2 regions of the Bacillus sp. Marseille-Q1617 genome follow, and region 2 is predicted to be linked to the other one. Evidence: riboswitches for the same ligand, from Rfam matches in the RefSeq annotation. Region 2 holds a riboswitch; the other holds the start of a gene.
What was found. Region 2 has a riboswitch for S-adenosylmethionine ahead of HWX64_RS14725 (methionine ABC transporter ATP-binding protein). Riboswitches for the same ligand answer to the same signal wherever they lie in the genome.
Positions count from the first base shown of each region.

Region 1: linked by a shared signal. The riboswitch ahead of HWX64_RS21930 (YezD family protein) and the one ahead of HWX64_RS14725 (methionine ABC transporter ATP-binding protein) in region 2 are both predicted to bind S-adenosylmethionine.

Region 1 is NZ_CAHJXM010000001.1:2,092,904-2,098,707, forward strand. It holds gene sat (sulfate adenylyltransferase) at 1-823, opposite strand, end outside; gene HWX64_RS10470 (inorganic phosphate transporter) at 865-1,887, opposite strand; gene HWX64_RS10475 (phosphoadenylyl-sulfate reductase) at 1,945-2,643, opposite strand; gene HWX64_RS21930 (YezD family protein) at 2,754-2,906, opposite strand; SAM riboswitch class I at 2,992-3,101, opposite strand; gene HWX64_RS10485 (L-cystine transporter) at 3,271-4,653, opposite strand; gene HWX64_RS10490 (MoeB/ThiF family adenylyltransferase) at 4,795-5,804, opposite strand, start outside.
Region 2 is NZ_CAHJXM010000002.1:668,355-674,158, forward strand. It holds gene uvrA (excinuclease ABC subunit UvrA) at 1-2,091, shown strand, start outside; gene HWX64_RS14720 (alpha/beta fold hydrolase) at 2,527-3,309, shown strand; SAM riboswitch class I at 3,434-3,539, shown strand; gene HWX64_RS14725 (methionine ABC transporter ATP-binding protein) at 3,652-4,677, shown strand; gene HWX64_RS14730 (methionine ABC transporter permease) at 4,685-5,329, shown strand; gene HWX64_RS14735 (MetQ/NlpA family ABC transporter substrate-binding protein) at 5,341-5,804, shown strand, end outside.

The DNA of each region.
Region 1 (5,804 bases), on a different contig from region 2:
TGAAATGGGTGCATCCGTAATTCTTCCGTACAAGCGCATGAAAGACCGCTTCCCTCGGACCTGCATACCTCATGGCAGCCGGGAAGACGCCAAGCGTCACTTGGTCCTCTGGATAATAGTTCTTCAACAGCACTTCATAGCTCTCCATTCTGATATTGGCCGGAATGTCATCCTTCTTGGTTTCTCCCACCAAAGGGTTAAGGAACAATCCATCAACTGTTTCCAAGGCTGTCTTCTGAATGTATTCATGTGCCCGGTGAACAGGATTTCGCGTTTGAAAACCGACGATCGTCTTCCAGCCTTTTTGTTGGAATTTCCTGCGGCTCTCCAAAGGATCGAACGAATAGGAAGAGAAAGGTTTCGTTAACCTTCTGTGCAGCGTGATACTTCCTCCAGCATAGACATCACCGCGATCGAACAACTTCTTCACACCAGGATGATTCGAATCCGTCGTGCCATAAACATAAAGTGCTTCCTTTTCTTTATCAGGCTGATAAATGTCAGTCACATCAATTGTTCCGTACGTAACACCCTTATGGATCAGCTTACTCTTCTCCCCCTGTTTCAATTGGTCCCGCTTATTAACCGGAAGGGTGATAGGGATGCTCCATACGGTTCCATCATTCAGGCGCATTTTTTCCACTACACTGGTATAATCCTCTTCTGTTAAAAACCCCCGGATCGGACTATAAGCACCAATTGCAATCAGTTCCAGGTCGCTTAATGCTATTTCGTCCAATTCAATTTCCTTTGTTATCCCATCCAAGTTTGCTCTTGGATCAAAAGCCTGTATCAATGTTCCTCCATGCGGTTGTAAACTCATTTTCATCCTCCTTAAATTTATCGTTTTAGTTGGTTTTGAACTCAGATGCCTCCACCTTCTTCATGAACAGATCTTTTTTCTTCATTTATGATCTTCATTAAGGAAAGAGCACCTATGGTGGCAATGATCACGCTGAAAGGGACAACAATTGAATACAAATCTAGTTGGATCAGCAGTTTGATCATAAAATAGGACATACTGAGCGAAATAAGAGGTGATACTACCCAGATCTTGATGATTTTCGATACAATTTTCTTCTTCAGCATCACCCTGCCCCTTTTCGCAGCCCCGAGACCGATGATGGAGGATGATGTTACCTGAGTAAGCGGCATCGGCAACCCATATAGTGAGCTGATCATCAGAAGAATAGCTCCTGTACTCGATATTACGATGCCTTCCATTTTTGTTAGCTGAACAATTTTCTTTCCGTTGGTTTCAACTACCCTGCTCCCTAATAAAACGACACCGAGAGCTACGAATAATCCGCCCAGCCAAATGCCTTTCCCTGCAGACAACATCCCTGCCCCAACGAGTGGTCCAACAGCATTGGCTACATTATTCATGCCAGCAGAAAAAGCTTCAAAGAATCCTGTTATTACAAGCACCGCACCCATCCACCTTCTCTTGAACTGATACCCCTTCATCTCCAGCAGGTACAATATTTTTCCGGTCAACCAAGTGATTAGGAAGGCTGCCAGTGGCACAAGAATCCAAAACATGATGATAACCAGTAGAGATTCTATAATTAGGACCTGATATGCAACCCCCGCTCCTACGACTGCCCCCACTGTAACCTCACTGGTCGAGAGCGGAATGCCCAACATGTTGGCAAGAAACAGCGATAGAGTAGAAGAAAGCAGGATAATAACCACGATCTTAGTAGTAAGGATGTCTTGCGGGATAATTCCTGAACTGATCGTTTTCACCACTTCCCCGCCTCCGAGCACAGCGCCAAGAAGCACCCCGGCAGAGCATATCAGCAAGGCTGTTCTCATGCTTTTCACCGCTCCAGCCCCATATGCCACACCCATCGATGCAGCCGCTCCACTCGCACCGATATTCATCGCAAAAAATAGACATATAAAAAGTGCGGTCACTTCAAGCAACGATCTTCACCCTCCTTAATGAAGACCGCATTCTGTCTTTCCTGAGCCTTTCCATCTGCCGGAGCGTAAATCGTCCATGTTATAGGCAGGTGCTGTACAATGGGAACACCCTATGCTGGGATAGCCTTTATCATGGAGAGTATTGTAAGGAAGTTGGTGTTTGTGTACATACCTCCACACTTCTTTCCACGTCCAATGGATGAGGGGGCAAATTTTTATCGATTTAAACTTTTCATCCTTATTAATGAAATTTACATACTTCCTGCTTTCTGACTGTTCCCTCCGCAATCCTGAAATCCAGGCATGTCCTTTTGATAATGCTTCTTCCAGGGGAATGAGTTTTCTTAAACGACAGCATTGATTAGGATCTGTCTCCCATAATTTTTCACCATATTTCAAAGTCTGCTCATCTAATGTCAGCGCTGATTTTTTAGACGTTATGTTTAAATCGGGATACTTGGTTCTTACTTTTTCGATCGTTTCGTACGTTTCTTTGAAGTGCACATCTGTATCTAAAAAGATAATCTTTGCCGAGGGTTTGACCTTAGCAATCAAATCAACCAGTACAATTCCCTCAATCCCGAAGCTGCAGGCATACACGATATCATTTCTGTAATGTTCATAAGACCATTCAAGGACATTCAAGGCACCTTTATAGGTTTCATCAATTTGGAAAGAACAGGATGGGTGTTTCCAATTCTGATAAGTTAACAATATACAACCCCCTTTATTGAGCTGAAAAAAAGAAAAAGAGACGTTAGACACAGAGAGGGATATCCCTCAAAGTGTTTAACGCCTCTAGTTTGTCTAGTCAGCATTTCAGTTTATTTAAGTCTGACCTTTTCATTTTTCTCAATCTGTACAACTTTTCCATCTTGGACCACGACTGTAATAGACCCAAATTTCATCGTCTTTAACATTGACTTCACATTTTTTACAACTTCATCAAATGCTTTTTGATTGTCTTGATCTGCCACATGATTCCCCCAAACTTCATCTTATCCAGTCATAGCCTGAAAGAAAAAACAACCTTCCAGAATGGAAGGTTGTTCAGGCATAGATACCTTATCTTCCAAAATGAATCCACATTTTGCTGGAATTGGCACCTTACTGACTAATAGTAGGTTGCCGGGCTTCAAAGGGCCAGGTCCCTCCACCGCTCTGGATAAGAAATATTTAATTTAATATTCTAAATAATATCACGTTTTTCAAAGATGTCAACCCGAGTTTTTCGATAAGATTTATAAACTTTAAAAAAGTTCAATAAATCTTTTTATCTTGGTTTCACTGAACATATTATTCATGGGGGTTATTTTATGGTATACAAAAAGTGAGTAATGGTTATTCTTCTGCCGTTTGCACCCCTTGATAAACTTCGGGATCCAATTCGCCAGTCACTTTGCTTGTAATAATCCCCGAAGTCATGGCCCCGCTGACATTCACAGCAGTCCGCCCCATGTCAATCAGCGGTTCTACAGATATCAGAAGACCTGCAAGCGCGATTGGAAGGTCCATTGCAGATAATACGAGAATGGCGGCAAAAGTCGCTCCTCCACCGACACCCGCAACTCCGAATGAGGATATGGCTACTATCAGGATAAGCGTCAAAATGAAAGAAGGTGTCAATGGATTGATTCCCACAGTAGGGGCGATCATGACAGCAAGCATGGCAGGGTATACTCCTGCACACCCGTTTTGGCCAATCGAAAGCCCGAATGATCCAGAGAAGTTGGCGATCCCTTCTGAAACGCCAAGCTTTTTTGTCTGAGTATGAATGTTCAACGGCAGGGTACCTGCACTGGATCTCGAAGTGAAAGCAAACGTTAAAACGGGGAATACTTTTTTCACATACGTTACAGGGTTCAACCCTGACATTGTCAACATAATCAGATGAATGACAAACATAATGAGCAATGCAATATAGGAAGCTACTACAAATTCACCAAGCTTGGTGATGGCATCAAAATCACTTAAAGCAACCGTCTTTGCCATAATCGCCAGCACCCCATATGGAGTAAGCCTCAATACCAATGTGACGATTCTCATGACGACGGTATAGACGGAATCGACCATTCTTTTAAAAAACGAAGCTGCTTCCGGATCTTTTCTTTGGGCTCCGAGATAAGCGACCCCAATAAAAGCAGCGAAGATGACGACAGCAATCGTCGATGTAGCACGCTGACCCGTAAAGTCATAGAACGGATTGGCCGGGAGCAGCTCGAGTATTTTTTGCGGATAGCTCTGCCCTTCCATTGCCGCTGCCCGTTCTTCCAGCTGTGCCCCTCTAGCCGATTCTGCGTCACCTTGTTCGATTTGAATCGCTTCGAGATCAAATGCTGCTGTCGTCGCAATTCCAACAGCCGCCGCAACGGCCGTCGTTCCAACGAGCAGGCCGAGTATCAATACAGAAATTCTGCCCAGATTGTGGGATTGTTTCAACTTGGTAAAAGCAGAAATGATCGATACAAAAACCAGCGGCATGACAATCATTTGCAGAAGTTTGATATAGCCGCTGCCAACGATATTGTACCACTCGATCGACTGCAGCAGGTTTTCATTACCGGGATCATATAACCACTGCAGGAGAAAGCCGAATACGATGCCGAGACCTAGAGCAGTGAACACCCTCTTTGAAAACGAAACCTTCCTTTTTTGCAAGTAAATTAAAACACCAATAAGAACGATAAACATCAGAAGATTCAACAGCACGACCCAAACATTCATCATAAAACCTCCTTTTTCCGGGATGTAATGACTTGCTGGCCAAAGGCTTAATGTATTGTATGATGCGTATGAACAAGATATGATGAAAAAGCCCGCCACTCTAACGCGTTAATGCATCGAGGGACGGGCTTTGTTTTTTATTCAGCTGAAATATCGATGATAGAGTGATTTTGCTTCCATTATATCTTTTGTTCCATGGATGAGCGCACGGCCATCCCGAAATAGGACAATCCGGTGTTTGCCTGTTTTGCAGGCAATAAGATAAGGATTTCTCTCGACACGTTCCATAAGATGTCCCATCTGGACTGCCAAACGATCAAGGTCCACCTCTCCCGGTCGTGCAGGACGGATCTGGACCGCATCCCTTCCGCACAGCACGGCCGATTTAAGCTGGTTTTCATATTGAAGGTACGGGTAGCGGGGTTTCTCTCCGCAAGAAGGGCAGTCCGGTTTCTTCAATGTGCGGACATTCACAGAGCTGTGTTCATTTTTCCAGACATCGAATGATGTAAGGGTTTGACGAACTGCATTGAAGTTCCCTGTCAATACTTTCAATGCTTCAGAGACTTGATAGGAGACCACCATAGATACTGCAGGTGAAATAATCCCTGTTGTATCACATGTCATACTTTGGGAAGGGATGGTTTCCATCATGCAATTCAGGCATGGTGTCACCCCGGGAATGAATGTATGGGTGATACCATAGCTGCCTGCACATCCCCCATATATCCAGGGGATCTCATTTTGAAAAGATACATCATTGATCATCAGTCTGGTATCAAAGTTATCTGTTGCATCAATGATGAGATCCACGTCTTTTACAAGGCTTAGTATGTCATTAGGTCCGACATCCATGATAAGTGCATCGATTTCAACTTCTGAATTGATTTTTCTCAAATGTCTCTTTGCAGCTGCAGCCTTAGGGAGCCTCTCTGATGCATCTCTCTCGGTGTAAAGCTGCTGCCTTTGAAGGTTGCTCCATTCCACGTAGTCGCGGTCTGCAATCGTAAGTTTACCGACTCCTGCCCTGACAAGTGCTTCTGCGCTTCCTGCACCAAGTGCTCCCGCCCCGACCATAAGCACATGCTTGGAAGAAATGCTTATCTGGCCGCTTTCCCCAATCGGAGCAAATAATTGTTGTCTGGAATAGC
Region 2 (5,804 bases):
CTTGAGCCGAGGATGTTTTCCTTCAACAGTCCTTTTGGAGCATGTCCAAGCTGTGACGGACTGGGGACGAAGCTTGAGGTGGACAAAGAACTTGTCATCCCCAACTGGGACCGCACCCTCAATGAGCATGCGATTGCCCCTTGGGAGCCGACCAGCTCACAATACTATCCATCACTGCTGAAAGCGGTCTGTGACCACTACAGTATCCCGATGGATGTTCCCGTCAAGGATATCCCGAAAGATAAAATGGATAAAATCCTTAAAGGCTCCGGCAAAGACGAGATCTATTTCCGTTACGAAAATGACTTTGGTCAAGTGAGGGAGAATTATCTCCGCTTTGAAGGGGTCATGAAAAATATAGAGCGCCGCTACCGTGAAACAAGCTCGGACTACATCCGTGAGCAAATGGAGAAGTACATGGCGCAGCAGGACTGTCCGACCTGTAACGGCCACCGCCTGAAAGAAGAAAGTCTGGCCGTGAAAGTGGATTCGCTCCATATCGGGGAAGTCACTGCCTTCTCCATAGAGGAAGCTGACCATTTCTTCGCACAGCTCGAGCTTTCAGAAAAAGACATGCAGATTGCACGATTGATCCTGAGGGAGATCCGTGAACGACTCGGCTTCCTTGTGAATGTCGGCCTTGATTATCTTACATTAAGCCGTGCTGCGGGAACCCTTTCAGGGGGAGAGGCGCAGCGGATCCGTCTCGCAACCCAGATCGGATCCAGACTGACAGGGGTTCTTTATATACTTGATGAACCTTCGATCGGCCTGCATCAGCGGGACAATGACCGCTTGATTGATACACTCAAAAATATGCGTGACATCGGGAATACGTTGATTGTCGTCGAGCATGACGAAGATACGATGCTTGCAGCCGATTACCTGATCGATATCGGTCCCGGGGCAGGCGTGCACGGCGGGGAGGTTATCTCAGCGGGAACACCCGATGAAGTCATGGATGACAAAAATTCCTTGACCGGACAATATTTATCCGGAAAGAAATTCATCCCGCTTCCACAGGAAAGACGCAAGCCCGATGGAAGATATCTTGAAGTTGTCGGGGCGAAAGAAAATAATTTGAGCAACGTGAAGGCAAAGTTTCCGCTGGGAGTTTTTACGGCAGTCACAGGTGTTTCCGGCTCCGGTAAAAGTACGCTGATCAATGAGATCCTCCATAAATCCCTTGCCCAAAAGCTTCACAATGCTAAAACCAAACCTGGTGAGCACAAAGAAGTGAAGGGGATCGACCATCTCGATAAAGTCATCGATATCGACCAATCGCCGATCGGCCGTACACCCCGTTCGAACCCGGCAACCTATACGGGCGTCTTCGATGATATCCGCGATGTGTTCGCGACGACCAATGAAGCCAAGGTGCGAGGATATAAAAAAGGACGCTTCAGCTTCAACGTAAAAGGCGGAAGATGCGAAGCCTGCCGCGGCGACGGGATCATCAAAATCGAAATGCACTTCCTGCCTGACGTCTATGTTCCGTGTGAAGTATGCCACGGCAAGCGTTATAACCGTGAAACGCTTGAAGTGAAATACAAGGACAAGAACATTGCGGACGTTCTTGAAATGACAGTCGAAGATGCGGTGAAGTTCTTCGAGAACATTCCGAAAATCAAACGGAAGCTTCAAACGATCTTTGATGTCGGCTTGGGCTACATCACACTCGGCCAGCCGGCGACGACTCTCTCAGGAGGAGAAGCACAGCGTGTGAAGCTGGCGTCCGAACTGCACCGCCGTTCAACAGGGCGTTCACTTTACATCCTGGACGAACCGACAACCGGTCTCCACGTCGATGACATTTCACGCCTGCTGACCGTACTTCAGCGCCTCGTTGAAAACGGGGATACGGTCCTTGTCATCGAACACAACCTGGACGTCATCAAAGCGGCCGACTACATCGTCGACCTCGGACCAGAAGGAGGCGACAAAGGCGGCACCATCATCGCCAGCGGAACCCCTGAAAAAGTCGCAGAAGCAAAAGGTTCCTACACAGGTAAATACCTGAAGCCGATCCTTGAACGCGACCGCGAGCGGATGAAAAAGAAAATCCGCGAGAAGGAAGAAGTGACGAGTTAATAACGATAAAAGAAAGCCTGAATACTAAGTAAAACCCGAACTAGTTTGCATCCTTGAAGGCAAACAAGTTCGGGTTTTTATTATTTGAAAATGTACAAATAGATTTTAGCTTTTTCCAGCGGTTGATTGGAGTGCATGACGAAGACTCCTGCGGGAAAAGCGTGTTAGGTGAGACCCCACAGGAGCATCGCGACGAGGAGGCTCACCAACCGCCCGCGGAAAGCGAAGTCTTGCACGGAAATCAATAGCGGTGTTAAGAGACTTTACTGGAATTGTTTTTAGTTTTATCCCAATGCTTCTTTACGAAATGACACCGATTTTATAAAAGTAGAACCTTATTCCACCAACACAGCAGGATTTTTGAATAAAGTATGGAATACATCACTCTATACTAAGTTGCGTAAGGTGGAATCGATTATGATTTGCAAAGTGAAGATGGGCAGTATTTTTTATGAAATGGTTGGCGAAGGTACCCCTCTATTAATCCTTCATTCCATGGGAACAGATCACCGTTCCATGAAGGCTTGGCTGGAACCCATTTTCTTGAATATGGATGGGTACCAAAGAATTTACATTGACCTGCCTGCACACGGACGGAGTGAAATTGACGAAAACCTCAGAACAACCACTGATATGCTTACAAATATAGTAGATTTTATAGATACCGTACTCCCTAATAAGGTATTTTCCTTAATAGGATTTTCTTTTGGTGGATATTTAGCTCAGGGGATACTGCATTTAAGAAAAAACCAAGTTGAGAGAATTTGTTTGCTTGCATCTGCCCTTCATATTAAAGAGAGGACGCTGCCTGAAAAGACAGTCTTAGAAAAAGATGATGATTTACTTAATGGGCTGGAGTCTGAAATAAGAAATGCTTTCGAAACACTGTTTGTTTATCAAAATAAAGAAAACCTCGACTGCTTTTTAAATGAAGTCCAGCCTGGACGCTTTTTGGCCAACAGAGAATTTTTAACCTCAAACTGGAGAGAAAAGGGCTACTTTTTCCCTAAAGAACCTTTCCATGATGTCTCTACCATGCGGCAGCAGGCACTGATCATTCTTGGGAAACAGGACTGTATCTGCGGATACAAAGATTATGATTTCTTGCTCAATAAGTTTCCAGAGTCAACCTATGTCATTTTAAACAAAGCAGGCCATATGCTTCCCATTGAAAAGCGTAAAGTAGTGCAGCAGCTAGTTGAAGACTGGTTAAAGTGACCAAATTGATTATGTCCTGCGTAATGTAAAATCTTCAAAAACAGGATTGACAAACCAATTAGAATCCTATACTATTACCCTAATGCTTAAACGCACTATTACATTAATTTAATAAAGCGATATCTTCTTATCCAGAGAGGTGGAGGGACTGGCCCTGCGAAACCTCGGCAACGGGTTCTTTATGAATACCGTGCCAATTCCATCAAGTCAAATGACTTGAAAGATGAGAAGAGCGGGACATATACCATTTTGTGCCTCTCTTCTTATGAAGAGGGGCCCTTTTTATTTCATACATGTCCTGAAACATCAAGAAGAATTCATAGTGAAAGGAGCAAGTCCTGTATGATCAGAGTTCAGAATGTTACAAAAATATTCGAGACGAAGGATGGGCCGTTCACCGCTTTGAAGAATGTGTCCTTTCAAGTGAAAAAGGGAGAAATCTATGGGGTCATCGGATTCAGCGGTGCGGGGAAAAGCACGCTCGTCCGCTGTCTCAATTATTTGGAGAAACCATCGTCAGGCGATATTTTCATTGAAGAGCAGAGCCTGAAAGAGCAGTCGGCGGTCGATCTCCGAAAAGAACGGCACCGCATCGGGATGATCTTTCAACACTTCAATCTGTTTCAATCCCGGACGGTGGCAGGTAATATCGCCTATCCTCTGAAACTGGCAAAATGGCCGAAAGAGAAAATCAATGAGAGAGTAAAAGAATTATTGGCCTTTGTCGGCCTGGAAGATAAAGCGAAACATTATCCTGATGAACTGTCAGGCGGACAGAAGCAGAGAGTGGGAATTGCAAGGGCACTGGCGACATCCCCTTCGATCCTGCTATGTGACGAAGCGACATCGGCACTCGATCCGCAGACGACGGAATCAATCCTGAATCTTTTAAAACGAATCAACGCAGAGTACGGTATCACGATTGTGATGATTACCCACGAAATGCAGGTGATCCGGGAAATCTGTGACAAAGTGGCGGTGATGGAAAATGGAGAAATCGTAGAAGAAGGAAGCGTCTTCGATATTTTTTCCAACCCGCAGACGGCTACAACGAAAAACTTCGTGAAAAGTGTCATGAATGACCAGCTGCCATCGTCCGTACTGGATAAATTGAATGGCAGCGGCGAGGGACGCATTTGCCGCCTGATTTTCAAAGGGGATTCGACAGGGGCACCGATCCTTTCGGAAACGGCAAAAAAATTCAATGCCCATATCAATGTACTGTTTGGGCAGATAACGGAGCTTCAAGGAAAGCCATTCGGGAATCTCATCGTCCAGATCATCGGAAGCGAGAGGGAAACGACAGAGATTCTGCGGTACTGGCAGCAGCGATTATTTGTAAGTGAGGTGGAAAAGCGTGCAAGTTAATTGGGAGATGTTTTGGCCTAAGATCATAGAAGCTACGTGGGATACCGTGGCGATGGTATCATTTTCACTGCTATTTGCGACGTTGATCGGACTTCCGCTTGGAATCATTGTCGTCGTGACGAGGAAGGGGCACTTACTGGAGAACAAAGCCATCTTTTCTGTATTAAGCAGTATCATCAACGTGTTCCGGTCCATTCCGTTCATCATCCTGATGGTGGCAATCATTCCTTTTACAAGATTGGTAGTGGGGACGTCGATCGGAACGGCCGCAGCAGTGGTGCCGCTTGTTGTGTTTGCAGCACCGTATATTGCGAGACTGGTAGAAAGCTCGCTCCTTGAAGTGGAACCCGGTGTCATTGAAGCAGCGGAATCCATGGGGGCAGGGCCGTGGCAGATCATCTTCGGAATCCTTATCCCGGAAGCACTGAGCACATTGGTCCTGAATATCACGATTGCCACAATCGGTCTCGTAGGTGCATCCGCCATGGCCGGGGCAGTCGGCGGAGGAGGTCTCGGGGATCTTGCCATCGCCTATGGGTATCAGCGTTTTGAAACTTCGGTCATGATTGTAACGGTCATTATTTTAGTGGTGATGGTTCAAGGACTTCAGACTGCAGGAAATACATTATCGAAAATCATCAGAAGACGATAGGAGAGAATATCATGAAAAAATCGATCAGTTTACTAAGTTTAGCCGTGCTGTTATTTACCTTGATCTTAAGCGGGTGCTCAGGTGACAAGGCTTCTGGTTCAGGGGAAAAAGAAGTGGTGAAAGTCGGATTGAACGGGTCGGGAGTACCGATCTGGGAATATATCAAAGAGAAAGCAGCGAAGGAAGGGATTGAAATCGAGCTTGTCGAGTTTGCCGACTACGTGAGACCGAATCAAGCGCTGGCTGATGGAGATATCGACTTGAACGCTTTCCAGACGATTTCCTACTTTGACTCATTCATTAAAGAACATAATCTGGACCTAGTGCCAATCGGGACCACGATCATCGCACCGATGGGGATCTATTCAGAAAAACATAAATCAGTGGAAGATATTCCAGAAGGAAGTAAGGTTGCCGTTCCTCAAGAAGCGACAAACCTGGGACGTGCACTTCTTCTTTTGCAGGAAGCAGGTTT